DNA from 3 places in the Synechococcus sp. CC9616 genome. Region 2 is predicted to be linked to each of the others. Evidence: predicted binding sites of a transcription regulator. Region 2 holds the regulator's gene; each other region holds the start of a gene.

Region 1 (9,996 bases), 400 kb from region 2:
GATGGTTAATCCCATGTTTAAAACTAGTCCGGTTGAACCACATTACACAGATTACTTGGTCTTTGAAGGTATATCCGTTGATGAATTCGAGGGCAAGCAGTATTACATGGATGTTCACATAGCATATCGCCGAGCTTGCTTGAATGCAATTGAGTATTTGAAAAAGTTTGGTTATACCGGTGAACAAGCTTATTTGCTCCTCAGCTGTGCTCCTGTAGAAGGAAGGGTCAGCGGTATTGTTGATATCCCAAACGCATGTTGTACGCTTGCACTACCAACCTCAATTTTTGATCAGGATATACTCCCGTGTTGATTCTTTAAATCAACCAAAATAGCCACAACGTCCTAAGCTTCCATCATTCTGATGGAAGCTTTTTAACTTAAACTTCAAAATGCCAGTTTACGAATTCGAATGCAAGTCTGATACTTGCGCAACCAGTTATGAGGTTTGGAGATCTATTGAACAACGCTCCTACGATACGCAATGCCCCGAATGTGGCTGCGATGGCAAGAGGCTATTCTCTCCACCGATGATGCTATCCACAAGTATTCGATTGAAAACCGAAGATAAAAATCCAAAAGTCGTTCGACGAGAAGCACAGGAAAAAATCAACAAGCCAAGGTTGCGTTCGAGTGATTCCCGTCCATGGATGCTGAATAGAGGTTGTTGAACCGTCAGATCAACAACCTAAACAGCAAAGATTAAATTTTTGCCCTCAAATCAAACCGTCAAGAACTCTTCGATAACCCGATCTGATAATTGTGAAGTTGGCCCACTAGACACGATACCGCCGCGTTGCATCGCATAATAGAAACTTGACTGTTTAACGAAATGGAGATGCTGTTCAACCAACAAGACACTGATACCTGTTTCTTTGATGATTCGCTGAACAGCTCTCTCAATATCAAGAATGATAGAAGGCTGAATCCCTTCTGTCGGTTCATCAAGTAAAAGGAGCTTTGGCTTTCCAAGCAACGCTCTCGCAATAGCAAGCTGCTGCTGTTGACCACCACTCAAATCGCCACCGCGACGATTTAAAAACTGCTCAAGGATGGGAAAAAGTTCAAAAACAATTGGATCGATATGCTTATTTTTTCCCATACCGCCTGGAAGTGATTCCATTCCAATCATCAAATTTTCTTTAACAGTGATCCTTGGAATAATGTCACGTCCTTGTGAGACATAACCAATTCCACGTCGAGCACGCTTATAAGGGGCCTGATCAGCTAAAAATACTCCATCGTATTCAATAGAACCAGAGCGCTGCTCGAGCAATCCAATAATTGTTTTCAGAAAAGTAGTTTTACCAACACCATTACGACCAATGAGACAAATCATCTCTCCTTCAGGTATGTGGAGATCTACATTCCTAAGGATATGGCTTTCTCCATAGTAGACGTTTATCCCACTTGCTTTGAGAATGGTTTTTGTGGCGGAAGGGTGTGATTTGGTTTGGATTTGAGTCATGATAATTTAGAGAATTGAATAATAAAAGTTAGTCAGATTGGCCGAGATAAACTTCAATCACTTTTGGATCAGCTTTAACTTGCTCCAAAGTTCCTTCTGTTAACTTTTGACCTTGATGCAATACGGTGACTGGCGCTCCAAGATCGCGAATAAATTCCATATCATGCTCAATAACAACCACGGTATGTTCCCCGGCTAGAGATTTGATCAACTCGGCCGTTTTATTGGTTTCATCGTCTGTCAAACCAGCCACAGGTTCATCCAACAAAATAATGTCAGGAGACTGTGCAACCAGCATCGAGATCGCCAACCACTGCTTCTGTCCGTGAGAAAGAGAACCTGCATCAGCCTTCGCAAATGGAGCCAGACCGACATAGTCCATCAAACGATGCACCTCATCTTTCACAGTGCTATTGAGTTTTTCAAACATCAATTGGAATGGAGCCTTGTTAGGCGAAGCTGCTAATTCTAAATTTCTTGCGACTGTGAGATGTTCAAAAACACGTGGGGTTTGAAATTTACGTCCAACACCAAGATTTGATATTTTCTGCTCAGATAACCCTACAATACTGGAGCCACGTAATGAAACAGAACCCTTGGTTGGTTTTACTTTACCAGTGATTACATCTAGAAAGGTCGTTTTACCGGCACCGTTAGGACCAATAATCGATCGCAACTCACCATGCTCAAGAGCAATCGATAGATCTGTGAGTGCGAAAAATCCATCGAAATCAACACTTACATCACTTAGTTCAAGGATTGGGGTGGACATAGTTTTGGGTGCAAAGTAAGAGCGGAAAAGATAATGTTAAAAATTTGAAATCATCCTGTATACCCCTGATCTAAATCAGCCTTGGGATATGTTGGTGATTTTTTGGCAATACCGAAGGCAGCAAGCATTGTTTGTAAACCTCCATTCTTAAACCATCCGTAGATTCCGTCAGGCATCAGTGTGACGACAAAGATAAACAACCCACCCTGAACAAACAACCATGCTTCTGGCAATGCTTCACTCACAAGGCTACGGAGATAGTTAACAAGAACAGCTCCAATAATCGGACCAATCAAGGTACCTCTTCCTCCGACAGCAACCCAGATCACCATTTCAATAGACATTGAAATGGCCATGTACTGCGGTGAAACAATGCCGGATTGGATGGTATACAAAGCACCGGAAACACCAGCCAAACCTCCAGCAACCAAGAAAACAATGACCTTAAAAGGAACAGGGTTAAAGCCACTGGAACGTAAGCGAGCTTCGTCGTCTCGAATACCGATGAGGGCATCACCAAAACGGCCACTAGTAAGGAACTTGCAAAGCAGATAAGCAAACGGAAGTAAGATTAAAGTAATTCTATAAAAAATAATTTGAGCATCATCAGAACCCACAATTAATCCAAAAATTTCAGTCGTACTTGTTTTCAGCCCATTGGTACCATTAACAAGTTTTTGTTGACCATTGAAGAAATGGTAAAACACCATCAACGATGCCTGTGTGATGATCGAGAAATACACACCTTTGATGCGGTTTCTGAAAATCAAGTAGCCAACCAAACCAGCCACAATTGCTGGTATGAGCCAAATCGCAATCAGAGTCCAGGGAAAAGACCAGAATGGCTGCCAGAAGAAAGGCAGATTGTCGACACCGTAATTCTCAAAGAATTTAGGAAGCCCATTGGCACCCGTCGTGAAATCGTTCTGGGTGACGAGCAACAGGTGCATACCAATCGCATACCCGCCAAGAGCAAAGAAGATTCCTTGACCCAGACTGAGGAGACCTGTATATCCCCAGATCAAATCGATACCTAGAGCAACAATCGCTAGTGAAAAATATCTACCAAAGAGATTCAAGCGAAATTGTGAAAGAATTGCAGGTAAAACGAAAAAGGCAAAAGCAAGAAGGAGCCAGGGAATTAGCTTTTTAAAGAGTTTCATGGTGATTTAGAAGATAAAGATCAGGATTCAACAGATCGTCCCTTCTGGGGGAACATACCTGTAGGCTTGAATTGAAGGAACGAAATAATAAAGATGAATATCAGCACATAAGACATACTTGTGGTGGCGAAGAACTCAATAACTGCAGATGCAGGATTAGGAATATCAGGGAATGCAATCAAGATGGCACCTGAGCCGATAATTGATTGAATAATGCCCAACATCATGGATGCGATCACCGTTCCCACCAAGTTGCCAACTCCTCCCAAAACAATCACCATGAAGCAGGAAACGATATAAGCAGCTCCAAGATTTGGGCCAACTGATCCAAGCAAAGTGATTGCACATCCAGCAACTCCTGCCAGGCCAGAACCAATACCAAACGTGATGCTGTCAACACTATCTGTAGGAATGCCCAGACAATTACTCATCTGCCTGTTCTGAGTCACCGATCGTATACGCAGTCCCCAAACGCTTTTGGTTAAGAACCAAGCAACAAAAGCCAGAAGAAGTGCTGAAAGGATAATGATAAAAATTCTGATGCCTGGTAGCTCAATACCGGCAATGGAACCCCAACTTCCCTGCAACCATTTCGGTGCAGTCACATCAATATTTCGTGGTCCAAACCAGGGCTTTGCTAATGCTTTTGAACCAGATAAGGCGGTAATGGTTACGAATCCAATAATTGCAGAAACAACCCAAAAAATTCCAGAAAGATATGGATAAAAAGCAGCACGTTTGAGCGCTTTTGGTGAAAAACGTGACGCTAAGAATCCAAGTACAACAGCCACAACGATTCCAATCGTCATGCTCGTAGAAACACTACGGATGAACTGAATCAAAACCAAACTCACACCCCAGGTTGCAAGGAGCGTTTCGAGAGGGCGCCCATACAACTGGCGAATCAACGTGCGCTCCAGCAAAACACCGACGATTGCTGTAATCACAAAGGAAAAAACCAATGCAAATAGGTAGTACAGCTGAAAAACACCCTCGCCTAACGGACGAAACATGTTCTGCGTGACAAATGTCACATAGGCTCCAACCATCATCAACTCGCCGTGGGCGAGGTTGATAACGCCCATCAAACCGAAGACAATGGCAAGACCTGTCGCTGCTAAGAGGAGTACCGATCCAATACTCAGGCCATCAAGGAGTTGAGAGAAAATTAATTCCATCGGTTCATAGAGAAAAAAAGTGGGCCTACATGTAATTGTGACCCACTCGAGAAACTATTTCAGATGTAAAAATTACATCTTGGACTTTCCGGTGCCTGGACGATCAGGTGTCCATTTTGAACTTTCCAGCGTCAGGGCGATCAAGAGTCCAGTCGCACTTGAAGCCTTTGGTTTCAGGCACGTACTGGTTCCAGGTGATCGGTGCAACGGGGGTTTTGCTATCCCAGAGGATCTCAAACTGACCATTCTCTTTTGCTTGTCCGATACGAACCGTCTGAGAGATGTGGTGATTGGGATACATCTCAATCGGGCCCTGAGGAGCATCGAGTTTGATACCGATCAGTGCATTTCTGACAGCATCAAGATCCTCGAAGGTACCTGCTTTCTCAACGGCAGCCTTCCACAGATAAACCATGTTGTAGGCCGATTCCATCGGGTCGTTGGTCACCCGTTCGTCGCCATACTCCGCAAGGAATGCATCGTTGAACGTATTGGAAGCCTCGGTTCCGAGGGACATGAAGTAGTTCCAGGCGGCATACGTGTCACCCACATACTCAGGTCCGATCTGACGGATCTCCTCTTCTGCGATGGAGAAGGACATGATCGGGTACTTATCAGGAGTGATACCCGCAGCCTTGAACTGCTTGAACAGTGCGACGTTGGAGTCGCCGTTCAATGTATTGATGATGATTCCGCCATCAGGGAACTCCTTCTTGATCTTGGCGATGATCGGAGCAACTTCTGTGTTGCCAAGAGGAATGTAGTCCTCACCGACGGTTTCACCACCGAGGCTCTTCACCTGTTCTTTGATGATGGTGTTTGCTGTGCGTGGGTAGACGTAGTCGGAGCCCACGAGGTAAACCTTCTTGCCGTATTTGTCGGCAAACTGCTCGAAGAGCCAATCCACAGCAGGTTCTGCCTGCTGGTTCGGAACTGCACCTGTATAGAAGATGTTCTTGGAGCACTCCTGACCTTCGTACTGAATCGGGTAGAAGAGGAAGTGATCTTTTGCTTCATACACGGGAAGCATGGCCTTACGGCTGGCAGACGTCCAACCACCGAAGACAACGGCGACACCATCAGCGTCGATCAGCTTCTGAGATTTCTCAGCGAAGGTGGGCCAATCAGAGGCACCGTCTTCAGAGGTGTAAACGATCTTGTAGCTCTTGCCGTCAACGGAAACACCGCCTGACTCGTTGATCTCCTTGATGGCAAGTTCCTCGACCTCTTTCAAGGTTGTTTCGGAGATGGCCATCGTTCCACTGAGGGAATGAAGGATGCCAACTTTGATCTCTCCATCAAATTCGGCGCCACCGCCGCCATCGCTAGCGGTGTCACCGCCGCCGCCACCTCCGCCACAGGCGGTGATGGTTACGCCAACTGCTGTCGCAGCAAACGCTGCCAGCAAACGCTTTGATAGTGCAGAAGTCATAAATAAGAACACACACTGTGGTGAATGCGCCGTGAGGCGAAACGTGACGGTATGAACCAGATATGACAGCCTTTGTATCATCAGCAACCTTTTGGCAACTGCCGCGCTCAAGCGGCTGTATTCGGTAACTGTTGCAACACAAACGCGACGACTTTTTCGAAACCCTCACCATTCGACAGATTTGTGAAGCACCACGGCCTGTTGCCTCTCATTCGGTCGGTATCCCGTTCCATCACAGACAAATCAGCCCCAACCATGGGAGCCAAATCAATCTTGTTGATGACCAGCAGATCGGATTTGGTGATTCCCGGTCCACCTTTTCGGGGAATCTTGTCACCGGCAGCCACGTCAATGACGTAAATGCACAAATCCACCAGCTCTGGACTGAAGCTGGCGGCGAGATTGTCGCCACCGCTTTCCACTAACACCACATCCAGGTGGGGGAACTGTGTTTCGAGTTCCGCCACGGCGGCACGATTAATAGAACAGTCCTCGCGAATCGCGGTGTGAGGACAACCACCTGTCTCCACGCCTCGGATGCGATCCGGCTCCAGAGCACCGGCTCGCGTCAAAAAGAGGGCATCCTCCTGGGTGTAGATGTCGTTGGTGACAACGGCGAGCTGAAGCTGGTTTCGCAAGCGGCGGCAAAGAGCCTCCACAAGAGCCGTCTTTCCAGATCCCACAGGACCAGCCACACCGAGACGCAGCTTGCTGCTCATCAACTTCGAAACAAACGTGAGTACAACTCAGCATGGGCAAGCTGAGCCATCGATGCACCGACCCCGTGGCTCCAGAGCTGCCTGGGGTCCTGCAACTGCAGCCAGACAGCCTGCTCAGAGATGAGCGGCAGCAGGCGTTGCTGCACGACCTGCGCCCTGGAGGGACCCAGTGGCAGCAACCGCACCGCCGCACTGAGCTGATTGGCCACCCATCCGTAGAGATAACCCTCAACCATGTCGGACTGGGAGACGTCCAGCGCGACTGCGGACCAGGCCCATGCTGATGGCCAGCTCAGCGGCGTCGCCTGGGGCAGCGGATGCCCCATCTCCTTGATCAGCTGAAACAGCGATGCACCCATCTGGGTCTGCTGCGAGCGCACCTCAGAAGACTCACGGTTCGCCAGCAACCAGGAGTCCTGATCGATCAGCCACTGCCGTGCTTGCTGATCACCGTGAGCCCTCCATTGCCGCAGGGCATCCGACAGGCCCTTAAGCGCTGCCGCCTCGAGGCGAAGCGCCCCATGCCGCAGTTCAGCTTCCAGCCAGTCCTGAATCTGACGCTCATCGCTGAGAGTGGCGGCCTGAATCAGTACCTCCAGACCTTCGGAGTAACTGAAGGCACCAACCGGCAAGGCCGGACTCACAAGCTGCAGCAGGGACAGTGCCGACATCAGTGATAGTGCTGTTCATAGGCTCCGCCCTCCGGCTGGAATGGCTGCTCACAGGAGCGCACTTGCAGGCCTCGTCCCAGCAGCATCGACGCCAGTACGGGATCATCCAGAAGCAGCAGTCGATCCGGCTGCAGGTCCAGCGCCACGTGGCGATTGCCCAGGTGATAGGCAGCTTGAAGCAATTGCAGAGGCGACTCCGCCCTCACCTCCAGAAGCTTCTCCTTCGCAGCCATCACACGAACAAGATTGAAATCCTGACTGTCGGAAAGAAGATCACCGGGAGCCAAAGGGCCCTGCCTTGGCAATTGCAACAACACCTCCTGACCACAGAGCGTGCGACGACGACCTCGCAACGACGTGCGCTGCTCAGCCGTAAGCGGCAGCTGCATGCCATGTGCAGCGCCCGAGCGCTGACCGTGACACCGCTCAAGCACAATCACCGTCTCGCCCATTCCCGTCGATCCAGGTTCCGTGAGCCTGCCCAGCTCGACCCTCTCATTTGGTATGGATCGCTACCGATTGGTGCGATCGACCGTGCCGAATGTGGTCTCCACACAACACGTCGATGAACGGCCCTGACCCGTGGCATGGCTCCTGCCAGCTGCAGTTCCTCAGAACAGAGCATGGAACCATCCACCAAGGTGGCTGCAGCGCACCTTTCAAGTTGCTCAGGTCAGATCAGGGGGACGATGGCCGCTGCGAACTGCCGTTGCTCCACACGGCCGGCGGACTGGTCGGCGGTGATCGTCTCAACATCGATCTGACGCTCAGGCCCAACAGCCGAGCACTGATCACCAGCGTTGCCGCTCAAAAGGTGTACGGCTCAGTGGGACGCAGCCAGCTGCATCCGCAAGGCGCTTGGTCTTACCAGAGCGTGACGGGCTCACTACAACCCGGCAGCGACCTGGAGTGGTTACCCCAGGAACTTGTGCTCTACGCCGACGCACTGCTGGAGCAGCAACTCAGGGTGACATTGCCTCTGGATGCCTCATTTCTCAGTGCAGAGATCGTGCGCCTGGGACGGACCGCGGCGGGCGAGAGCCTCGAGCGAGGCTGCTGGAGATCCAGCCTGGCCTTGCAGCGCAGTGATGGCGATGACCACCACTGGGAGATGGTTGATCGACTGGAGCTGGGCGGCAGCAGTCTCGAGAGCGTGCACGGCCTTGCCGGTGCACCGGTCTTCGGAACCCTGGTTTGGGCAGCACCGATGCATCTCGACAAAACAACGATGACCTCCTTGCTCGAAGGGGCCCGGGAGGATCGCTGCGGCCTCGCAGGAGTGATGCACTGCGGTGCACTGCGACAGGGATTGGTCGCCCGGTACACCGGCCACTCCAGCCGTGATGCACGATTCTGGTTCAGCCGGATCTGGTCCCGAACCAGATCCCTGCGAGGACTTCAGCCAGCCCGAATTCCACGTGTCTGGCCTTTGCAGGAAGAGCCGTTACGACGACAAACGTTCACATCAAACGCTCAAACGGCAACAGCAGGGACAAACTGAAAAAGAGCGAGGCTCTCCATGTATCTCAGTCCGCAGGAAAAGGACAAGCTCCTGATCGTGACCGCTGCACTACTGGCGGAACGCCGCCTTGGCAGGGGCCTAAAGCTCAACCATCCCGAAGCTGTGGCCTGGCTCAGCTTTCTTGTTCTCGAAGGTGCCCGTGATGGCCGAACCGTTGCCGAACTGATGCAGGACGGCAGCACCTGGCTGAGCAAGAACCAGGTGATGGAGGGGGTCTCCGAACTGGTGCACGAGGTGCAGATCGAAGCGGTCTTCCCGGACGGCACCAAGCTCGTCACCCTGCACGATCCGATTCGCTGAGGCACTACTCAATGTCACCCTTGACTCCCGGCGAACTGCTCGCTGAACCAGGCGAACTCGAACTCAATGCGGGACGCCCTGTCACCACCATCCACGTCGCCAACAGCGGCGACCGTCCGGTGCAGGTGGGATCCCACTTCCATTTCTTTGAAGCCAACGCTGCCCTGCAGTTCGATCGTGCAGCCGCTCGCGGACAGCGGCTCGACATTCCAGCCGGAACGGCGATTCGATTTGAACCGGGTGACAGCCGTGACGTGAATCTGATCCCCTTCGCCGGCGATCGGCGTGCCATCGGCTTCAACGGCCAAATCAACGGACCCCTCGACGCCTGATCCATGCCTTTCCGCATCTCCCGCCAGGCCTACGCCGAAACCTATGGACCCACCACCGGGGATCGGCTTCGACTCGCCGACACCGAGTTGATCCTCGAAGTGGAAAAGGACTTCACCGTCTACGGCGATGAAGTGAAATTCGGCGGCGGCAAGGTGATCCGTGACGGCATGGGCCAGGCCCAGACCTCACGAGCTGACGGTGCCGTCGACACCGTGATCACCAATGCCCTGATCCTCGATTGGTGGGGCATTGTGAAAGCCGATGTCGGCCTCAAAGACGGCCGCATCGTCGGCATCGGAAAAGCTGGAAACCCCGATACCCAGGAGGGGGTCACTGTTGTTGTGGGCCCTGGAACCGAGGCAATCGCTGGAGAAGGTCACATCCTGACTGCCGGCGGCATCGACACTCACATCCATTTCATCTGCCCCCAGCAGATCG
Region 2 (9,996 bases):
GGAGAGCTTTACATCGACACCAATGATTCTGAGACGGGCTTTGTCGACAAGAACAGCAACGATGAACGATGACCCATTAATCGCGAATCTCGATAAAAAAGAAACACTGACAAGTCAATCGCTTGAGAATCTTGTTGACACTCTTGAAGAGGAGAAAGATTATGAGCCCGATATCGCTATCGCAACCAACAAAAAAGAATTTAAAAAGGCATCAGCCGAGGGGATTGATCTTATTTATTTCGAGCCCAAGGGAGATGTTTATGTAGATGGGAACGGAAACTCAAAAGGATTTTGCAATAAAAACCAAGGAGGAATCATTGCCGATCTACCGAACAGCACACCTTTGAGTGAAGACAATATTTTGGTCGGCGAATAACACACAGTCCCTTTCAATCAAACGCGATTGGAGGGGGTTCAAACCCTGGCCAGTGTGACCTTTTCAGGTTGATGCTGATATTTGCCAGCGCGGTCGCTGTACGTGGTGTCGCAGGGATCACCTTCGAAGAACAGCAACTGACAGATGCCTTCACTGGCATAAATACGGCAATCAGCGCCAGAACTGTTACTGAATTCGAGAGTGAGGTGCCCTTCCCAGCTGGCTTCAGCCGGGGTGGTATTCACAATGATTCCAAGCCGTGCATAGGTGCTCTTCCCGAGACAGATCACTGTGATGTTGGGAGGAACCCGCAGCTTCTCCAGTGCCACTCCAAGGCCATAGGAGTGAGCCGGAAGGATGAAGTAGCTGCCATCCTCGTCCTCATGCAGAGGGGTCGGCTCAAGGTTGGCCGGATTGAAGCGCTTTGGGTTCATCACAGTGCCGGGGACGTGCCGGAAAATCATGAACTCCTGCGGTGAAAGCCTGAGGTCGTAGCCGTAGGAGGAGCAGCCAAAGCTGAGAACGGGACGCTCACGATTTTCGGGATCGAGATGACGCACCAAACCCTTTTGAAAGGGAGTGATCATTCCTTCAGCAGCTTGCTCAGTGATCCAGCGATCGCATTTCAGCATCAGAAACCTCGTCGCAATTCAGTGACCTGATCCGCCATCGACATCACGCTGGCTGGGATGGCGGGCCCAGTGATGATCACATCCATCGAACCAGGCCGCTGCTTCAGGGAGTCGACCAACTCCTGTTCATCGAGGTAACCCAGTGCCACAGCAAGACCCAGTTCATCAAGCACCAGTTGGTCGAGATCGCCTTGCATCAAGTGATGACGACAGTCGTTCCAGACGGCTTCCACCGCAGGCCTGGCCTGCTCGACACCGGCTTCAGATAGGCAGGCCTGAACGTCAGGCCGCAACCAGGCCAAACCACCGCAGAGATTGACGCAGCCGCCAGGCCCCTGCTGTACTCCGCCCTTGAGAAATTGCGCAATCAGAACACGACTGCCGAGCCCAGCTGCACGCATCGCCTGACTGAACACCGTTGAAAAGCTGCCCCGATACGGAGCGGTGTGCACCTGCAGCTGACCTTCAGGCTCAACAAGATGCAGGGGCACCCTCGAGGGAACCGTCGCCAGAGGCAGCAAAGCGGCTTGTTCTCTTGCCAGAGAGCTCTGGCTTGGAAGCTCCGCTGATGGGGTGCGCGTGGATTTCAGGCTGGCGGTCATCGAGGTGATGGTCAACCGGATACCCGGGAAGACCTTGAATGTAGCGGCGAGATCACAAGGATCAAGCCCATTGACACCACCTGTGGTGTGCTGTCGAATCATTCCATGAGTGATCACCCTGCTTCTCGCCGAGACGGCCGCAACATCAACGACTTGAGACCCTTCAGCGTCAGCTGGAATCCCATGGGATTTGCGCTCAGCTCGCTGATCGTTCAGACGGGGCAGACGTCGGTGCTTTGCAGCGTCTGTCTTGAGGACAAGGTGCCCCGCTGGCGTATGGGAGAGGGACTGGGATGGGTTTCCGCTGAGTACCGGCTTCTGCCTGGCTCCACTCCTGAGCGCCAGCCGAGAGAACTCATGAAGCTGTCGGGTCGCACCCAGGAAATCCAGCGTCTGATCGCTCGAAGTCTTCGTGCCGTTGTGGACATGCAGGCCCTTGGCGAGCGCAGCCTGTTGATTGACTGCGATGTGATTCAGGCGGATGCCGGCACCAGAACAGCGGCCATCACCGGAGCCTGGCTGGCACTGCGTCAAGCCACGGATGCTCTGCTCCAACAGGGCCTGCTGGAACGCGATCCATTGATCAACCAGGTGGCAGCTGTATCAGTCGGTCTTGTCGACGGGAGAGGCCTGCTCGACCTTGATTACAGCGAGGACAGTCGGGCTGAGGTGGATCTAAATGTGGTGATGGCATCTGACGGGCGGCTGCTTGAAATTCAGGGCACAGCCGAACGAGCTCCGTTCAGCCGGGGGCAACTCAATCAGCTCCTGGATCTTGCTGAACCCGGCTTACAGCAGCTGTTCACCGCCCAGAGGCAGGCCTACGCCGATGTCAGAACCTGATGAGCCTGGAGCGCGGCCGGGAAATAGTAATGACTGTTACAGGATGAACCTTCGTCGATCCTTAGCTTCCTGATAGTCAGCACGGGACAGCGGCGAAACCATGAATGCAGCCAGCAGTGGTTTCACCCGTTACTCCCCAACCGTGCCCCCTTCGACAATGGGGTCCCAGGCTCCATCGAGCCGTTCACTGCTTGATGTGATCCGCGATCTCGACGGTGCCAGCAGCGAACTGGTGGAACGCAATAAAACGATTTTTTTTCCTGGCGATCCAGCAGAACGGGTATATCTGATCCGCCGTGGTGCGGTGCGCTTGTCTCGCGTTTATGAGTCCGGAGAAGAGATCACCGTGGCCTTGCTTCGGGAAAACAGTCTGTTCGGGGTGCTCTCACTGCTGACGGGACACCGGTCCGACCGCTTTTATCACGCTGTTGCCTTTACCCGCGTTGAGATGGTGACGGCGCCGGCCGCATCCGTTCGCACTGCAATCGAGGCAGACACCGCCGTTGGCCTGCGACTGCTACAAGGCCTTTCCAGTCGGATTCTTCAGACGGAAACGATGATTGAAACACTCACGCACCGGGACATGTCCTCCCGTTTGGTGAGTTTTCTGCTAGTGCTCTGCCGTGATTTCGGCGTGCCCGATGACATGGGCATCACGATCGATCTGCGCCTCTCCCACCAGGCGATCGCCGAAGCGATCGGATCAACCCGCGTCACAATCACCCGCCTGCTGGGAGACTTGCGCCAATCCGGATTGGTGCAGATTGATCGCAAGAAGATCACAGTGCTGGATCCAATCGCTCTGGCCAAGCGGTTCAGCTGAACCGTTCATGCAAGCAGGGAGGAGCCGGTGAGCGGCTGGCTTCTCATCCTGTCGCTGCTCGTCCTCGGTGGGGTGCTCTCCACCCTCGGAGATCGACTTGGTAGCCGGGTCGGCAAAGCCCGGCTCAGCTTGTTCAACATGCGACCACGCCGTACGGCCGTGGTCATCACCGTGCTCACCGGCAGCCTGATCAGTGCCCTCTCCCTCGGCCTGATGCTGCTGGTCAGTCGACAGCTGCGCGTCGGCTTGTTTGAACTCGATGCGTTGCAGCAGAAGCTCAGCGAAAGCCGGCAACAGCTCAAAGCCAACCTGGCGGAACTCGAAAAAAACAGAAGCGCCCTCGCCTCCGCTGAACAGGACCGGCGCACTGCCCGTGCGCAAACCCAGGAAGTGGAGACGAAACTCGGTGAAGCCAAGCAAAAGGCTGCTCAGCTACGCGAAGAACTGGAACCACTGCAGGCGCAACGCCAAACCCTGGAAGCCGAACGGGATCGGCTTAGTCAAGACATCGCAGCGCGTGACGCCGATATTCGACGCACCGAAACAGAGCTTGCGGCAGTCCGCAATCGCATCAGTGCTGGGGAGGATGAACTCAAACAGCTGGAACGCAATCTGATCGCCTTGCGGCGAGGGGATGTTGCTCTCAGCAGCGGTCAGACCCTGGCAAGGACCACGGTGCAGCTGGAGAATCCCAGCCAGGCCAAAGAGGTGATCGATCGCCTGCTGCGTGAAGCGAATCTGACGGCCTACAGCCGGGTTTTACCTGGCGACAAACCTGAAAAGCAGATCATCCTTGTCCCCCGAAGCGATGTGGAGAGGCTCCGCAAAATGATCAGCAAACCTGGAACCTGGGTGGTTTCGATGCGCTCCGCAACAAACGTGCTGCGAGGGGAGAGCATCGTTTACGCCATTCCTGATGTCCGCCCCAATCGCACCGTCGCCCGTCAGGGAGAAGTGTTGGCCAGCGCCACTCTGGACTCAGCCCAGCGATCACCCGACACCATCCGGACCAGCATGAACCTTCTGCTTGCATCGGCTTTCGCCGAAGTGAGGAGACGGGGCTCGCTGACTGAAGGTCTGCAATTCGATCCCAATGCCCTCAGCCAGCTCGGACAACAGCTGGTGAATCGTGAATCCGGATCGGTGAATCTCCAGGTTGTGGCGGCTCGCACCAGTGAGAGCGCTGACCCGGTGATGGTGTTGATTCAACTCGCCCAATGACAAGAGTGGTCGGTTTCGATCCAGGCCGAAGCAAGTGCGGCCTGGTGCTAGTGACGACCGACTCAGCCCAGGTGCTTGACAGTGATGTGCTGGTCCCTGAAGCCGTGCTTACCACATTGAACAAATGGAGGCAGCGCGGCGATCTGGAGATGATCGTGATGGGAGATGGGACGGGCAGCAAAACCTGGATCGAGCCGCTGCAGGATCTCACCACTTTGGTTCAGGTCAATGAACGCGGAACAACCTTGAAGGCCCGTCAGCGGTACTGGCAGCTGTGGCCACCTACGGGTCTGACCCGACTCCTTCCCGAAGGACTGAGAGTGCCGCCGGTTCCCCTCGATGCCGTTGCAGCTTTGGTGATGGTGGAGGCTTATCTGAACCTGACCTGTTCATGGCAGGTGCAAGCACCCCTCAGAAGCGTGCGCGAACGGTGAAGACATAGTCACCACCAGGCTCCAATCGGTAATCAGCCCGGACCAGGAAGCGACGCAACGCGTCCTGAATCAGGGCCCGTCCAAGCGACGGTTCAACGGTGAGTTCTCCACGATCAAAAAACCAGCTGAACTGCCACTGGAACCCCCCGGCAATGACCTCTCCTTCCAGGCATTGATCCAGAAAACATTGCCTCAGAACCCTGAGATGGGCTGTGGTCGCCGGAAGTGCCGTCATCGCTGCGCGGAGTGATGCTCGGGGCGAAAGGCATTGATGCTGTTCCCTGCTCGCTCAATGCCGACCCGCTGGATCAGCTGCAATCCATCGAGCACTTCATTCAGCACCTGTTTGACCGTCCCCTGCTCATCTTTTCCGAAGCTACCGAGCACATGGGAGACAGTGCGAGCCTTCCGTTCGGTGGGATTCTCAGCAGGAGCACCAATTCCGATCCGCAGTCTTGGAAACATCTCAGTGCTCAGATGTTGGATCGTGCTGCGCAGACCGTTATGACCACCTGCACTGCCCTTGGCTCTCAACCGCAGGCGACCGAGGGGTAGATCCATGTCGTCCACGAGAACGAGCAGCTGATCCGGAACCAGATCGAACCAGTCGAGTGCCGCTCTGATCGAGCGACCACTGTCATTCATGAAGGTCTGAGGCATCAACAAACGCAAACGCTGATCACCAATGCCGACATCGGCAGTGAGACCGTGCAATTTGGATTGATGGCGAAACTGAAAGCCGTTCTTCTCAGCCAGAAGCTCCAGGGCCATGAAGCCGATGTTGTGGCGTGTCCCCTGGTACTTGCCGCCGGGATTCCCGAGGCCCACGACCAATCTCAACCGATTGGACATGGCTTGAAGCTCAACGATCCGAGGATGGATGCTCCGATGCTTCGGAGGACTCAGCTTCGATGACCTCGGGGTCGGCCATCGCTTTGTTGATCTCGCGCTCGAACTCCTTGGAAGCGGACTGAAATCCCTTCAAGGTTTTTCCAAGGGTTCGTCCAAGTTCCGGCAAACGCTTTGGACCGAACACCAAAAGAGCAACGGCGCCGATGACCGCCATTTCAGGGAGACCGACGCCGAAGATGTTCATGGAAGGCGGTCAGCCCAGACCATTCCAGTTGACATTGATGCCCTCAAGGATCAATGACTTGTTATAGAGCTGAAGGATGACGAGAAGGAAGACGAGAAGGAAGACGAGAAACAACACCATGAAGATCCCCATCACAGGGGTTGTCCCCCAGCCAGGCACCACCTTGCCGTACTCGGAGTTCAAAGGGCGGAGGAGGTCTCCCAGACGGGTGCGTTGAGCCATGGCGACGCTTTGTCTCGGGTCGAGTGAAGTGCCGATACTGTAGGGGCCGACTCCGGTGAAGGGTCGATCCTGTCGAGAGATGTGATGGAAACCACCTCCCCAGCCCTATCCGTGGCCATTGGCGTGCTCGCTGCGCTGCTCGGTCTCACCGGTTTCGGTGTTTACCAAGCCTTTGGTCCACCCTCCAAGGCGTTGGATGACCCTTTTGATGATCACGAGGACTGAGTCAGGATCAATTCGGTCAGTTCACCCGGTTTCAACATCACGGCATCCGAGAGCTGACTTTCCTCCACGCGCCTGACCCGCCAGGCATCGCCAGGTTTCCAGAGGCAGCGCCTGGCGCTGGGGTTCAACAGACGCAGACGTCTGCTCTGATCTTTTCTGTGAAAGGCCAAGGGGACCAGATCACTTGGTAAACCCGGAAGCCATTCAGCCGTTTCAGCGCCAGCGAGGGGGCCCCACCAGCCCGGTTCCCTGAACGCGATCGCCGCTTGCGGGATGCCGGCAGAGGCCCAGTCCGATGCCATTGGCATCAAGCCAACGCGATGGCGTTGCCAACCCTGATCAGCCTTTGGATCCGGCCATGTGGGTCCACGCAACAGCGACACCCCCATCCGTTCTGGAGTTCCATTGACGCCCTGAGGACCATCCAGCAGCAGGGCGAGTCCACCACCCGGAGCCCCCGTCTGCGATGCCAGCCAGGAGATCACCGGCACCTCCCACCGCGAGTGTTCACGCTGGGTCTCGCCCTTGGCAGGGCGTTCCAGCACACCTCCACTGGTATCCGCGGCAAAGCGAACCGCCGGTTGAGCGAGGGGCAGTTCAAGCCGCAGCAGTTCATGACGTTGCTGCCATTCGACACTGCAGATCAGTTCGAGCCAGGGGCAATCCGCCCTCAGGCGCAGATCCAGCCGTAGGGCACTGAGGCCGATCCGATAGCGCAGCACGGCATGGGCCAGGAGCGGACCGGTCTCGAGAACGTCCAATTCGGCCATGCTGTCCACGGGCAACGGATGCTCGCGATAGTCCGCGGCCAGATCCCAGGCATCCCAGAACTCACCCCGATCGGAAAAGCGACCAAGCTGCAGAGGAGCAGACAGTTGCTCAATGCCCTGGGCATCACGAAGTTGAAGGAGCCCCCGATCGGAGAGATCGAACGCCATCCGGCCGTTGCCGATCCGCCAGACCCCATCGTCTAGCAAAGCAACCTCAACAGGGTTTCGCACCGACGCCGGGCTGGCCTGCTCAATCGCGGAGCGCTCGAGGGCCAGAGCCGTAAGGCCACTCCGCTCGGGAAGCTGCACCCAGACGCCGCCGCCTGATGCCGGCTGCTGCGGCAGCACAACCGTGTCTGCTCGCCAGCTCCCCTTCGGCAATCGCAGCAGTGGAGACCAATGCTCCAGCGGTTGCAAGGCCAACCATACCCAGCGATCAACACTGTCTGACGGCTGCCCAGTACTGAACAGACGCTGGATGCGTTGATCGCGCAGCGCCTTCGCCTGTCTGCGAGCCCCTCGCCAGACCGGTTCAGCCTGATCAAACACCTCAGGGATCGAGGTCCCGGGAAGGATGTCGTGGAATTGCTGAAACAGAAGAGGGCGCCAGTCAGCAGTTCCGCTTTGATCCGATCCTTGCGGCAGAAGAAAGCCGAGAGCATCCGCCTCTCGCAACAAGCGCTCGAGGCTGCGGTTGTGACGCTTCTGATCGACGCGACTGGTGGCACAACCGCGATGCAGCTCGAGATACAGCTCGTCCTTCCAGACGGGGAGCCTGGTGGACAACGGCTCCAGAGACTCAAGAAAAGCGCGAACCGTGCCGGACCGGCAGGGGAGAGATTGCGGGGACTCTCTCCAGAGCTCAACTTGATCCAGCATCTCCTGGGTTGGGCCACCACCGTGGTCCCCGACGCCTGGAATCCAGAGAGCCGTCGGCACCCCTGTCGCCTGGCACCAGGTGCGTTGCTCCTGAAGCATGTCGAGTGGATCACCACGCCGGCCGATCGGCGGCAACATCAGGCTCAGCACCTCTTCTCCACCGCGACTGCGCCAACGGAACAGCCGGTGCGGGAAGGGCTGATCCGCATTCCAGGCCAGCTTGTGGGTACAGAACCACTGAATGCCGGTTCGTGCCGCCACCGCTGGCAGCCCGGCACTGAACCCGAAGCTGTCAGGCAGCCAGGCCAGGTTGTGCGTCCATTCAGGGAAGACGCGATCGCTGAAGTCCTGGCCAAGCTGGAACTGCTGCCAAAGAGAGGCGCTGCTCACCAAAACGCAATCGGTTTCCACCCAGGGCCCGTTGATCGGCTCCCATCGCCCAGCCCGACTGGCCGCACAGACGGCATCGAACAGACCGGGACGGTGCTGCTGCAACCAGGCGTAAAGAGCTGGCGTTGAGTGGGCGAAACGCAGATCTGGGTTGCAACGCATGAGCTCCAGGGCAGATCGGAACGTGCGTTCTGCTGCCAGCCAGGTGTCGGCGACGGGCCAAAGCCAAGCCAAATCAAGATGGGCGTGGCCGATCCAGTGGATGCCTCCCTGCGGAGCAGCAGCTCGCTCCAGCTCACTGATCACAGCAGCACTGGCCTCATCGGTCATGGGATCGATCTGCTGCCAGGCAACCGGAAGTGCGCCGCCCGACTCCAGATGCAGCATCAACCTCTCCGGGAGGAGAGCCTGATCGGAATCACGGTCGGGGGCCTTCGGTTCAAGACACAGCGCACTGCTGATCAGTGCACCGTCGTCATGCCCGGGGCTACGGAGTTCCAGCTGGAGATGAAGCTCAGCTCCTTCCCGGACACGGTCGGGCACCGACCAGCGACAGGTGGTGTCGAAGAGATCTCCCTCATGAACCAATGTGCCGTCGACCCAGAGGCGCATGGCCTCTGCCCACCAGCTGAGCACCAGTCGTGCCCGACTCGCCTCAGATGCTCTCCACCCATCCGGCCAGCGCAGGGTCTGCTCCAATCGGATCGATTGACGACCGCGCGGCCAGATCAAAAGACCCCGTTCTGCCCAGTCGGGACGGTGGATCCGCCCCCAAGGATCCCTCTCGAAAGGAGCGTCCTGCAGACGGTCACAGCGGCGCCAACCAGCCTTGAGATCGCAGCGCGAGCGACGTCGAAACGTTTCAATCCAAGCCGATCGCCTGGCTTGCAGGAGGTCCAACTCGTTGGTAACGCTGTCGTGCCCCATAAGATGGTCGCTCTCACAGACGCCGGTCGGTCTCCATGCTCGCCCTCAAGATCTCCGTTTACTCGGTCGTCTTCTTTTTCATCGGCATCTTCGTATTCGGCTTTCTGGCAAGCGATCCAAGCCGCACCCCAAGCCGCAAGGATCTCGAAGACTGACCAGCTGCCCTGGCGGACCGCGCCACGCACTGGTCTTGTTTGCGCTCCAGAGTTGATTTGAAGTGGCAGGATCGCAGCCCCCAGCAGGCATCCTTTGGCGGCGCCCCGCCTTCTTCTGTCATTCTCCGGCTGGCTGTTAGCCGGTTTTACTTCGGTTGGTTATCTGCCGTTGGCCGCTGAGCCCGCGCCAACCGAACAGGATTCCGTTGTGCAGCCGGCAGAAGCTCCACAGCCGCCGGAGGAGATCCAGCTCGAGGCCGATCATCAGTTTTACGACCAGCGGCGAGGCGTCACCATCGCCGAAGGAAATGTTCGCGTTGTCATCGGGAACTCGGTTCTGCGTGCGGATCGCATTGAATTCGATACCGGTTTCCGAAGCCTGTTCGCCCGTGGTTCCGTCA
Region 3 (9,996 bases), 1.3 Mb from region 2:
AACACTTTTGTAGGCGGCATTTGCCCCCAGGCAATCGACGAAGAGAGCAGCGTCAATCCAGCGATCAAGGGGGTGGTACATCCAAATGAAATCCTCAAAACCAGCTTGACAGCTCAATCAACGGTATCTGAACAGTCAAACCAAACAACGGCTCATCAGCGACGCCACCTTGGATTAACTGAACCATGCAGGGAAAGCGTGCTCAACCGTTCTCGGTCAGATCTGGAGGATCATCCCCTCTGTAGACAACTGCCCTGACCCGATCATCAAAACGGCGCCGAGCCAACTCCCAGGCTTGTCGATGCCCGCCCGCCTCAATACTGAGGGTGTGCAGATCACCATCCACGAGCAGGACTAAGTCGTAAGGATCAAGCATCTGGTTGGTCAATACCAACCATCTCTAATGGATTTTCAGGGTTCCACCATCCCCAAAATGGGGGATTTTTCCGCGGGAGAAGCGGAAACGGTGGAGAGAGGGACGAGCGCTTGGAGTACAGCGGCCGCCAAGACGAGTTGAATAATTAAAGAGACCTTCATCATGGATTCTGCATCGCTCCATTCACCGTATGAACGGGTCAGCGATGACACGTGAGCAGAGGCTGAGGAAGGACTAGGCCGGACGTGAAAAAAGATCGAGGAAACAACACTCAATCGTTGGCGTCGCTCTTGGGGACAAACGCCTGAGACGCCGCAACCAGCAAACCAGTAATCAGCAGTGCCGGAAGAATGACTGCAGGACCACCGGGAGCCGTCTGAGAAGCAAACAACAGCATGGAACAACCTGAGATGCCAAATCAGATTGCCAGAAACTGGGCACCCATGGGCTCAAAGGCCAACGATCACAGGAAACAGAAACAGCTCGCCCTGAACAATCGATGGCCGCCTGTTCGGAGCACCTGAAACAGGAACACTCGCAGAGCGCCGATCAGCGTCTGACGTCGAGGTGCAGGCAGGAGTGAAAACCTTGCGGGGACGGATCATCGAAGCGCGCATCCACTCCTCAGCACGGAAGGCGGCATAGGGGGAACTGGACGTCATGGCGGCCGAACTAGTACGACTGTTCTAGTGCAGATGTACTAGAGCGTCAACAACAGCTCAAATCCCGCATCCATCCTCAAAAACATCGCCATCGGTCGATTTCAGCTCAGTGATCCGCCGAAGAAGTTCGGGGTCGCCAACGATCACCCTGCGGCGACCGTCTGAACCCGTATAGGTCAGACGACCCTCCTGGTCCACAACAAGAGCCGTATTTGGTGTGACCGGTTCGTCGGCGTCCATGCCGAGATCAATGGCTTCAGAAAGGATGACAGCTTGCAGGAACGAAATGGTGTCGATTAAGTCAAATCACTCATGCCAGCCGACATCTGGCGCGGTCCACTGGGACAAGGAGCCGCAGCAACATGACCTCGTGCCCTTGGCCACGCCGCAATGGCTGGATGGATCGCCTCAGAGACTGGTGGACACCGCCAACAAGACAGCTGATCAAACGAGCAGCCTCTGAGCCGAATGTTGATGAAACAGGATTTCTCGAAACCGTGATGCATGGAGGCTTTTGGATGTCCTGAGCCGCTCAGGGGCAGCGGCAGAGCCTTTTTCACAGCTTTTCCACAGCGCTTCTCGGCCCAGATCGACCTCCTGCAGACGACTGTGATGTCCCTCGTGGAAAACCAGCCGACCTCGAAGACGCACCCAAAACGAACCATCCTCAGCCAATCAGCTGGATACAGGAAAAGCCCTGCGGTAACTGAAGATACCGAGAAAACAAACAAATAACTGTCACCCCTCGGGATGACGCTCATCTCGCGTGATCGACAGCAAGCCACATTTGATTCTTGACATCAAAGGAACGAGTTACACGAGACGCCTGCTGCGACGGTTTACACCGAGCGTGTGGAAAACTCAGTCATGGCTCAGCAACACAAAATTCAGCTCGAAGCAAGTGTGCGGAAGGCTTTCTGCAGGTGTTTTGTTTGACCAGACGCTTGGGAAGCAGGGCATCTTTTGGATACTGCAAGCCCCCTTAGACCGATCCGTGGAGGCATCTGCGAACCCACTGAGAAATGGATGAGAGTGCCGTGGGGCCAGGATTGAAATCAGCTGAGCGCAGCTAGATTTCTTGAAAGAAACCGGTTGAAACGCAATATTCATTCATGGCTTTAACACCAGAACTAATTATAGACGGCAAAATTAAATACATAATAACTAAATACGCCGAGCTTCAAAACAACACACTATCCGTTTTTATCGACACTGAGGGAAGCTCGACCAGCTTTGGCAAGAACAGCGCTGATGCACTACCGATCAGCCGCGAGGGGCAAGACTACTTAACGAGATTCATCAACAATCTCAATGAAAAGCTCAATCTGAATTTACAAGTCGTGAGCGACGAATTGAGTGCTGATATTCGCATTATGAATCATAGTTCAAGCCAGGAAGAGAATACCGCAGGGACAAATGCCAAGGCATGGAGATATCGCGGCACTCAATCAGAACCGAGTTTTGTAGATTTTGATTACAACGATGTTTCCATCAATATTAGTTATGGGGGCGAGAGCACAAACAACTGGAAAAGCACTGCCATTCATGAACTAGGCCACGCACTAGGACTCGAACATCCCTTTGACGGAGATGACGGAGACCAATACGGAACAACCACAAGCACGTCGGTTGATCAAACCCTGATGGCCTATGGCCTACCGGCCAGCGGAATCCAACCAACGACTTACACAGTTCTCGACATTGCCGCTCTTCAGTCAATCTGGGGGGAGGAAATCAACGATCCTCCGGTACTAATAGGCAGCAAGGCACTCCTTCCAGAAGGCAAGGAAGACATCACCTATCAAATCAACGTCAGCGATTTACTTCAGGGATGGAGCGATCCAGAAGGGGATTCATTGCAAGTGAGCAACATCACTGCTTCTTCTGGGACGTTGACCAGCAATACAGATCAACAAGGCTACACATTCATACCAGAAACAGATTATCGCGGACCTGTGACGCTGATGTACAACGTCAGCGATGGTTTTGGCGGCAACACATCCACCAACAACAGTTTTTCAATGGTGGATGTGAATGATGCGCCAGTGCTCATCGGAGCCAAGGCGTCTCTTCCAGCGGGAATCGAAGATACTGCCTTCATCATCAGTCGAGCACAACTGCTCCAGGGATTCAGTGATGTAGACGGAGACCTCCTCTCCGCTGACGGATTAATCAGCTCTGTTGGTCAAAGCCAAGAAAATGCCGATGGAAGTTACACCATCACTGCTCCTGAGAACTTCCATGGGCCTATCAATCTGAATTACAACGTCATCGATGGACGTGGTGAACTCCTTTCGGCCAGCAATGGTTTCGAGATTCTTCCTCGCAACGACAGACCAATTCCATCTGGCGACCCAGCCGAGCTGGCCTCTGGTAGTCAGGGCAAAACCTATCGACTTCGAAACCGTGATCTTGTTCAAGGGTATGTCGACCCAGATGATGATCCCCTGGTCGCTACCAATCTGAAGTCCCGACAAGGCACATTCTCGAAGAAAGGCGCTCGGTCTTGGACGTTCAAAGCCAAGCCGGTATTCCATGGTGACGTGGTCATTCGATATGTGCTCGACGACGGACAGGGAGCAACCCGAAAGATCCGACAACAGTTCACGCTTGAACCAAAAACCACTGCGCCGATTCGCGGAACGAATGGAGACGACCGTCTGAAAGGAACACGTTGGAACGACCGACTGGACGGCAGAAATGGCCGAGATGTTCTCATCGGCGGCAAAGGCGACGATGAACTAGCAGCTGGCAGGAGCAATGGCCGCAAGCCTGATCAAGTCACTGGGGGACCAGGCGCAGATACGTTCAAGTTGCATCCACAGGGTTGGGTTCGCATCAAGGACTTTCAACTCCAGAAGGACACATTGGATGTCAGCGCAATCCCAGGTTTGACCTGGAGCAGCGACGAAGATCTGAGCACCATTTTCAGCAAAAGTGGAGCTGTTCTGGCAATCTTCAACAAGGCACCGGATCTCTCAAGCGCCAACTTGGTTTGAGCAGGCAGGCTGTTTGATTAAGCAAGGGGTTCGCAGCGATAAGACGTCACCTCGCCTCGCCGCTCCTTGAACTCAGGCTGTTCAGGATCTTCGGCACGCCACCACCAACGTCCATCGGTGTAGCTGGGGGTGCCGGCATTGTTCGTACGTGGCAGCTGCAACGTGACTCCACGCCAGCTGATCAGGATGCCGTCACCAGGCAATGTCCCAGCTGCTGAATTCGGGATCCCATCAGGAAGACCACTGGTATCCACTGCACCAGGAATCAATTTGATGCTGAGCGGGTCACCATCACAGAGCCAATCGGCCCGAGCAGGAACAACCAGGACCAGAAGCAGAAGGGCAGCGAACACCACGTTGGCGATGCAAATCACGTCAAACTTGTGCAATGAGTCTCACCCTCGTCTACGACGGCGGCTGCCCGTTCTGCCGTCATTTCGCACTCCGCAGTGAACTCACCGGCGGAATCCCCGAACTTGAAATCCGTGATGGACGCGCCGAGCAGGCCTTGCGTCAGGAACTGCGTCGCAGGGGCATGAATTTGGCTGATGGCGCTGTCTTGCTTGAGGGCGAGCAGGCGTGGCATGGCAGCGCTGCCATTGCAGAGCTGACACGTCGTATGCGGCCTGGCGACCCGTTGCTGCAACTGTTGCGGAGCCTGTTCCGAGACGATGCCCGTTCCTTGCTGTTGTACCCAGGATTGCTGTTGGCAAGGCGACTTTCGCTCAGCGCTCGAGGCCTACCGGAAGACCCCGATGAGGAGCGGATCTGAGAACGAGTGGCGCTGAGGGACCGTCCGGGCCTACGGTTGGATCAAGAACTACAGATTTGCTTAAGTATCGACTCCGATCCTGCTTTTCCTGACGCCCTGAGCCAGCACCAGCTCAACGCACTGCTCAAGGCTGCCACCGAAGGTTCACTGGCTCGCGAAGGCCGAGTCGACGAAGACGATCTGTTGAGGGCAGCCCTGTCTGCCTGGGCAGATCAGACAAAGGAGCTTCTGATGTGGCTGGAAAGCCAGGGGGATGAAGTCTCTCGCACCCGAACGCCAAAGCAGGTCATGGCTCTCGGCAGCCTGCGAACGCACATGGTGATGAGCCTGAAAGCCCTCAAATATGCCGAAAGCTGAGTCATTCCTGACGACGCGCGTCACATCTCTCCCTGAGAACCTGAAGAAACTGATCAGGATCTGGCTGCTGGTCGATATCAAAACGGCTGGAAGTATGCACCGTGAAGGCAATCCAGGCCTCCGATTCGGGACCACCCTCGGCCATCACGATGTCGTAACAGGCTTCGAAATCAGAATCCGGCGCCAGATCCCTCGCAGCGTTGATTGCGTCGTAAAGACCCTCTAGATCTGCAACCTGAGGATCAGCAAAGACAGCCCTGATCTTCTCCAGCATCAACGAACAGCTTCAAGTTCAGAGCGATCTGCACCTTGTAACTGATCCAGGCTGTCGATTTGAAAACAAAACTCCTCAAGTTCAGCATTAAATTCGAGGAGCATTACAGCCAGAGAAGAGGCCAGCTCACAACAAAAGTCGTCGGACACAAAAAGGTGTCTCACAGGACTCAGTAGTTGTAGGAAGCTCTGGGTGGTCAGCGTGGCTGGCAGCGCGTTGCATTCACAAATCGAGTTATGCCACCAATAAAGGGAATTGGTTGTCATCCAGCTCAAGCTCAATCATGCGAGCACGAATTCCTTCACAATCACTGCATCAACAGGGAAACAGGCCCTCATCAACTCGATGAAGCAAGCGTGGAAGGATTTTGTCTTCATCCTCATACAAGAGATTCACCAGAAAAGATGCATCAATCGATAACCTTCTGACGAACCATTTGAATCCAAGCCGTTATCAAAACACCAATTAGGTCCAAGGTGAGTTTGTCCTGACACGCTTCCGATTGAGCCAATCAAAATGGCAGCTCTCAGGATTCAACGACAACCCTTTGCTCGACTGACAGACCAGCGGAACGCGCGTCCTGGATCAGGGCGTTCAAGCAATCAACACCGAAGCTGGCCTCTCCATTAAGCAGGGCGTCCCATTCAGAGTCAGCAAAGTGGGTCTGAAGCCAGAGGGTTCCCAGAACGCTGGGGGCCGTCAGACGAAACAGACCTAGGACGTGTGTGGAAGTGGCAACCAGGTCCAAGACATCTGCGAAGCTGAACCTATTAGGACTCAGGCAGACGAGTTTAATTGTCCGTCTTGATACACAAAAGGAAAATCGCTTCGCGCAGTTGCTGATCAACCCTTCAGAAACATCCGTGGAACGGCATCATGAGTGCAGGTCGAAGAGGGTCGTTACTGATGTCACCCTTGTTCGCCTGCCACCGCTGCGGAATGCAAATTGAGCGGTCAATGGCGAATTACTGGCGATTAAAAGGCCGGGTGATCTGCTCAGGCTGCCTTGATCTTCAGGCTGTTGAAGATGGCCAAGACGCTGATGATCACGACGCAGGCCCTGTCGGGCAGGACAGGGCCCCTAAAACGCAGGACCGATCGCTCAGCGCAAATAGGAGACGCCGCGATAAGTAAGCCGTGGCGTTGTGAATGAAACGGCCTCACGGTTGGCCTGATAAACGCTGCGGCGATAGGTGAGCTGAACCAGGGATTTCGCCGAAACATCGTTCTGGCGCGTGTAGGTGTTGCCGAGGAAAGTGAGTTGCATCAGATGATCTCGGAATCAGCCCAAGCCCCCGTTCCATGGCCTGAGTCGTGCTGCGCCTTGTTAGGTAACAAGGTGAACGTTTTAGTAGTTGTTGCTACCAACCATGGATAAACCCTGCATGGAAGGCTGGCAAGCCCCTGCGCGATAGACATCACAAATTGTCAGCAACTGGCTTTAGAAGGCGAACATACAACAGCTCAAAACTTGAACGTCACCACTTCTGAATCCGGGAGTGTGAATACTTTGCCCTATCAATCTCACAACAAAACTGGAACATAATTGTCATCTAGATATTCGATTCGTTACTGTTTCCGATTACGTTTTTAGGCAAAAATCTCAAAAATTATTCATCACAAAGTTTGGAATTGACTGGAGCAAGAGATTTAATCTGAACGGGAATGGCTCGATGTATTCAGGCGGGCACAGGGTCCAGCATTGAACTGACCTTGAGGTTGAAACCGAGATTTTTGAGCCGAGCATTACTCACACGGGCATCGAAAATCCTTGCTCCATCACGATCATGGTTCTCCCAGATCACAGGAGCGAGCCCCTCGGCATCACACAACTCGTTCGACAGCTCTCTGCGAGACAGCTGCATGTCGTCCACCAGGTTGTAGATCCCCTGAAGGCGACGTTCATAAGCGAATGAAACACCGCGAAGGATGTCGAGGAAATGGATCCAGGCGTTGACGTTGTTGCCGTTTTTGGGGACCTGTTGTCCAGAAGCGCTGCGGATATAACCAGGGATATCCTTGCCAGGTCCATAAATTCCGCCAAGACGCAGCACACATGCCTGCGTGGATGCACTGTTCAAAGACAAAACCGTGTTTTCGGCTCGCACCAGAAGGGCATTCGTGGCGTCTGTGAGATCCGGTGGACTGAGCTCGTTGATCGTTTGACCGGCTTTGTCCCCGTATACCCCTGCACTACTGAGGTAAGTGATATGGAGAGGGGTGCGGGAACTGCGGCGCCCAATGGCCTCCACCAAAGCCTGAACGCCCTCTCCGAAGACGCTTCCATAGGAGCTTGCTTCATCTTCCGATGTGGGAGCGATTGAGATCAGAAGGCCATCCAGTTGCTCGATGAAGCTGTAGTCGGCACCGGGATCACCAGCGCGGCAGATCCGTGGGTGATCCACCAGATCGCAGAGCTGGGCAAGTTTCGTAGGGGATGTGGTGGTGCCAGTGACCACGAGCCCACGACTGCGGGCGTTGATCGCAACACCCATTCCCACGTAGCCGCAACCCACTATTCCAAAACGGCCGGCCATCTTTAGACAACGAATGTTTACGCAACGTAACGAGCTGGATTGGTGCGGCGCGTATCCAATGCAGCCATCTTGGAAACACCGGAGGAGATTGCCTGCATGATTCGTTCTGTCCTCAACGTCATTTGGGTCGTGCTCGGGGGGCTTGTGATGGCCCTGGGATGGTGGCTTGCCTCTCTGCTCTGCGCGATCACAATCATTGGATTGCCTTGGGCAAGAAGCTGCTGGGTGATTGGCAAGTTTTCCCTCTGGCCCTTCGGCTACGAAGCCGTCAACAGAGAACAGCTCACTGGCCAGAGAGACCTGGGAACCGGCACGGTTGGGCTGATCGGGAATGTTCTGTGGTTTGTCGTGGCGGGATGGTGGTTGGCGATCGGCCATCTCAGCTCAGCTCTGGCCTGCTTCGTCACCATCATTGGAATCCCCTTCGGAATTCAACATCTCAAGCTCGCTTTGATTGCTCTGGCGCCGGTGGGAATGACCATGAAACCGAGCCATCGGCCATGGCTCTGAACGCGGCCTAAAACAGCAGAGACAACAACCAGAAAGTCAACATCGCCAGGAGTCCCGTCGTGCCGATCGCGGCAACAGCCAGCAGAAGTCCTGCGGCAAGCCCGACTCGGCGCATGGTGGCCGGGAATAACAGGTAAAGCGTCAGCCCCAGGGCCAAGGGCCAGAGCGGAGGGATCAATAAACAGACGCCCGTCAGAACAAACAGACGAAAACGCAAATGATCACGATGCTCCTGGGCCTGAATCCGCTGCTCCTTTTCGTCCCGCAACGCGGCCAGTTCATCGTCGCTGAGCCAGCGACCATGCAGCTGAGCTGCCCTGAGGTCCTGCTCCAGTTGTGCCGGAGTTGTGCTGGGTGTCATCTCAACAGCATATGAATGCGGGTCAAGCGGACTTTGACTTTGTATCGCGTCTCGACAAAACTCCCAAACCCGCCAAATAAAAACGCTTCAGGACTGAGCTGGTTGCTGAAGTCGTTTGATGTAGTCGCAGATATCAAGACCAGGATCCAATTCAACATCCTTGGATTTATTGGCATCAACAATATCTTTGGCGAGGCTCAGAAGATGAGCACTGGCAAGCTTGATCTCCTTCTCGCTTTTGAAACCAGGAGACATTTCGGGTTAAGTCGTTGAAAAAACCCTAGGAAACCATCCATCGCACACAGTCCAAACCCACGACAGAGTGACGAACAATTTTTAATTCTCTACATAACAACGACGATATAAAAGTATCGGCAGATCACCATCCACATCTATACTGATACATCTGATACAAAATCTGTTCACGGGTTCGGCGACGAACTTTTTAAACGAGTGCCTCTAGCCAGGAACAGGAAGCATGAGATCAGTCGTCTCAGGACACTCCCGATTGCTCAGAAGCTCAGCCGCCAACCAGGCGCGCATGGATTCTGCAGACACGGATCGCCTGCGACGGCGGGGCCTGACACAACATGCCAAGTTCATGGTTGAGCTTGCGGAACAAGGCGATATCGGCTCCAGTAAAACCCGCCAGAACGGCAAACAAACCAGACGTCATGAAGAGAACCACGTCGAAACCCCCAGAGTCTTCTTGAAAATCGTAAACGTCTGAGTGTCTCCGCTCTAAGTGGCTCAAGCTCATGGCCCGACTGGTTCGGCAAGCAGATTGGTCAGTTATCCAGTTTGCTGACCAGGCAGAAAGAACAAACCGCTTGTGCATGGTTGCGCTGGAGGACAACTTCAAACAATGCCCTTCCAGAGCTCATCCACTGGTAAGAGTTGGTGGATGGTGGAAGGTCTTTCAAGAACTTCAGACACCAATCCAGAAATTTTAAATAGACAGCTAACTTTATCCATCCATTGTCTCTGCCATGCCCCCCCATTCGTGATAACACTGTGCATATCAGTGCACAAACCTGTTGAGATATCTCAAATTCAGAGATCTACAGCTTGTTGTCAATCCAGACCAAACAGACCTTCCGTGGAGAAATTAATCTGCACGGAATCACTAGAAAAACAAGTCTGTGCAT

The links. Region 2 encodes NtcA, which controls nitrogen genes in cyanobacteria. Its sites were predicted from a motif close to GTANCNNNNGNTAC; they were not measured.
Region 1: a site for NtcA is predicted at 7,906-7,919, ahead of ureE (urease accessory protein UreE). Genes of this name have one in related genera too.
Region 3: a site for NtcA is predicted at 6,792-6,805, ahead of SYN9616_RS16395 (DUF4278 domain-containing protein). Genes of this name have one in related genera too.

What each region holds. Positions count from the first base shown of each region.
Region 1 covers NZ_KI911558.1:1,953,201-1,963,196, forward strand. The annotation lists gene fmdA (formamidase) at 1-313, shown strand, start outside; gene SYN9616_RS16610 (FmdB family zinc ribbon protein) at 393-671, shown strand; gene urtE (urea ABC transporter ATP-binding subunit UrtE) at 722-1,468, opposite strand; gene urtD (urea ABC transporter ATP-binding protein UrtD) at 1,497-2,240, opposite strand; gene urtC (urea ABC transporter permease subunit UrtC) at 2,291-3,403, opposite strand; gene urtB (urea ABC transporter permease subunit UrtB) at 3,424-4,581, opposite strand; gene urtA (urea ABC transporter substrate-binding protein) at 4,685-6,013, opposite strand; gene ureG (urease accessory protein UreG) at 6,121-6,732, opposite strand; gene SYN9616_RS0111250 (urease accessory protein UreF) at 6,732-7,403, opposite strand; gene ureE (urease accessory protein UreE) at 7,403-7,855, opposite strand; gene SYN9616_RS0111260 (urease accessory protein UreD) at 7,969-8,904, shown strand; gene SYN9616_RS0111265 (urease subunit gamma) at 8,923-9,225, shown strand; gene SYN9616_RS0111270 (urease subunit beta) at 9,237-9,557, shown strand; gene ureC (urease subunit alpha) at 9,561-9,996, shown strand, end outside.
Region 2 covers NZ_KI911558.1:2,355,028-2,365,023, reverse strand. The annotation lists gene SYN9616_RS0113205 (calcium-binding protein) at 1-72, shown strand, start outside; gene SYN9616_RS0113200 (hypothetical protein) at 62-376, shown strand; gene dcd (dCTP deaminase) at 415-1,008, opposite strand; gene SYN9616_RS0113190 (cob(I)yrinic acid a,c-diamide adenosyltransferase) at 1,008-1,610, opposite strand; gene rph (ribonuclease PH) at 1,716-2,453, shown strand; gene ntcA (global nitrogen regulator NtcA) at 2,611-3,276, shown strand; gene SYN9616_RS0113175 (DUF3084 domain-containing protein) at 3,304-4,497, shown strand; gene SYN9616_RS0113170 (resolvase) at 4,494-4,931, shown strand; gene SYN9616_RS0113165 (DUF3146 family protein) at 4,909-5,166, opposite strand; gene pth (aminoacyl-tRNA hydrolase) at 5,163-5,783, opposite strand; gene SYN9616_RS0113155 (TatA/E family twin arginine-targeting protein translocase) at 5,794-6,027, opposite strand; gene psbH (photosystem II reaction center phosphoprotein PsbH) at 6,037-6,249, opposite strand; gene psbN (photosystem II reaction center protein PsbN) at 6,334-6,474, shown strand; gene SYN9616_RS0113140 (alpha-mannosidase) at 6,462-9,440, opposite strand; gene SYN9616_RS0113135 (photosystem II reaction center protein I) at 9,476-9,595, shown strand; gene SYN9616_RS15875 (DUF3769 domain-containing protein) at 9,690-9,996, shown strand, end outside.
Region 3 covers NZ_KI911558.1:1,015,192-1,025,187, forward strand. The annotation lists gene SYN9616_RS17165 (hypothetical protein) at 1-56, opposite strand, end outside; gene SYN9616_RS15300 (hypothetical protein) at 203-376, opposite strand; gene SYN9616_RS18090 (hypothetical protein) at 648-773, opposite strand; gene SYN9616_RS0105880 (hypothetical protein) at 826-1,038, opposite strand; gene SYN9616_RS0105885 (hypothetical protein) at 1,096-1,278, opposite strand; gene SYN9616_RS17900 (hypothetical protein) at 1,401-1,565, shown strand; gene SYN9616_RS0105900 (cadherin-like domain-containing protein) at 2,151-4,037, shown strand; gene SYN9616_RS0105905 (hypothetical protein) at 4,055-4,426, opposite strand; gene SYN9616_RS0105910 (DCC1-like thiol-disulfide oxidoreductase family protein) at 4,426-4,809, shown strand; gene SYN9616_RS0105915 (hypothetical protein) at 4,846-5,166, shown strand; gene SYN9616_RS0105920 (hypothetical protein) at 5,168-5,440, opposite strand; gene SYN9616_RS17170 (hypothetical protein) at 5,440-5,706, opposite strand; gene SYN9616_RS0105935 (hypothetical protein) at 5,967-6,188, opposite strand; gene SYN9616_RS16395 (DUF4278 domain-containing protein) at 6,543-6,707, opposite strand; gene SYN9616_RS0105945 (NAD-dependent epimerase/dehydratase family protein) at 7,120-7,977, opposite strand; gene SYN9616_RS0105950 (YccF domain-containing protein) at 8,074-8,487, shown strand; gene SYN9616_RS0105955 (hypothetical protein) at 8,495-8,848, opposite strand; gene SYN9616_RS17175 (hypothetical protein) at 8,864-9,121, shown strand; gene SYN9616_RS15305 (hypothetical protein) at 9,369-9,536, opposite strand.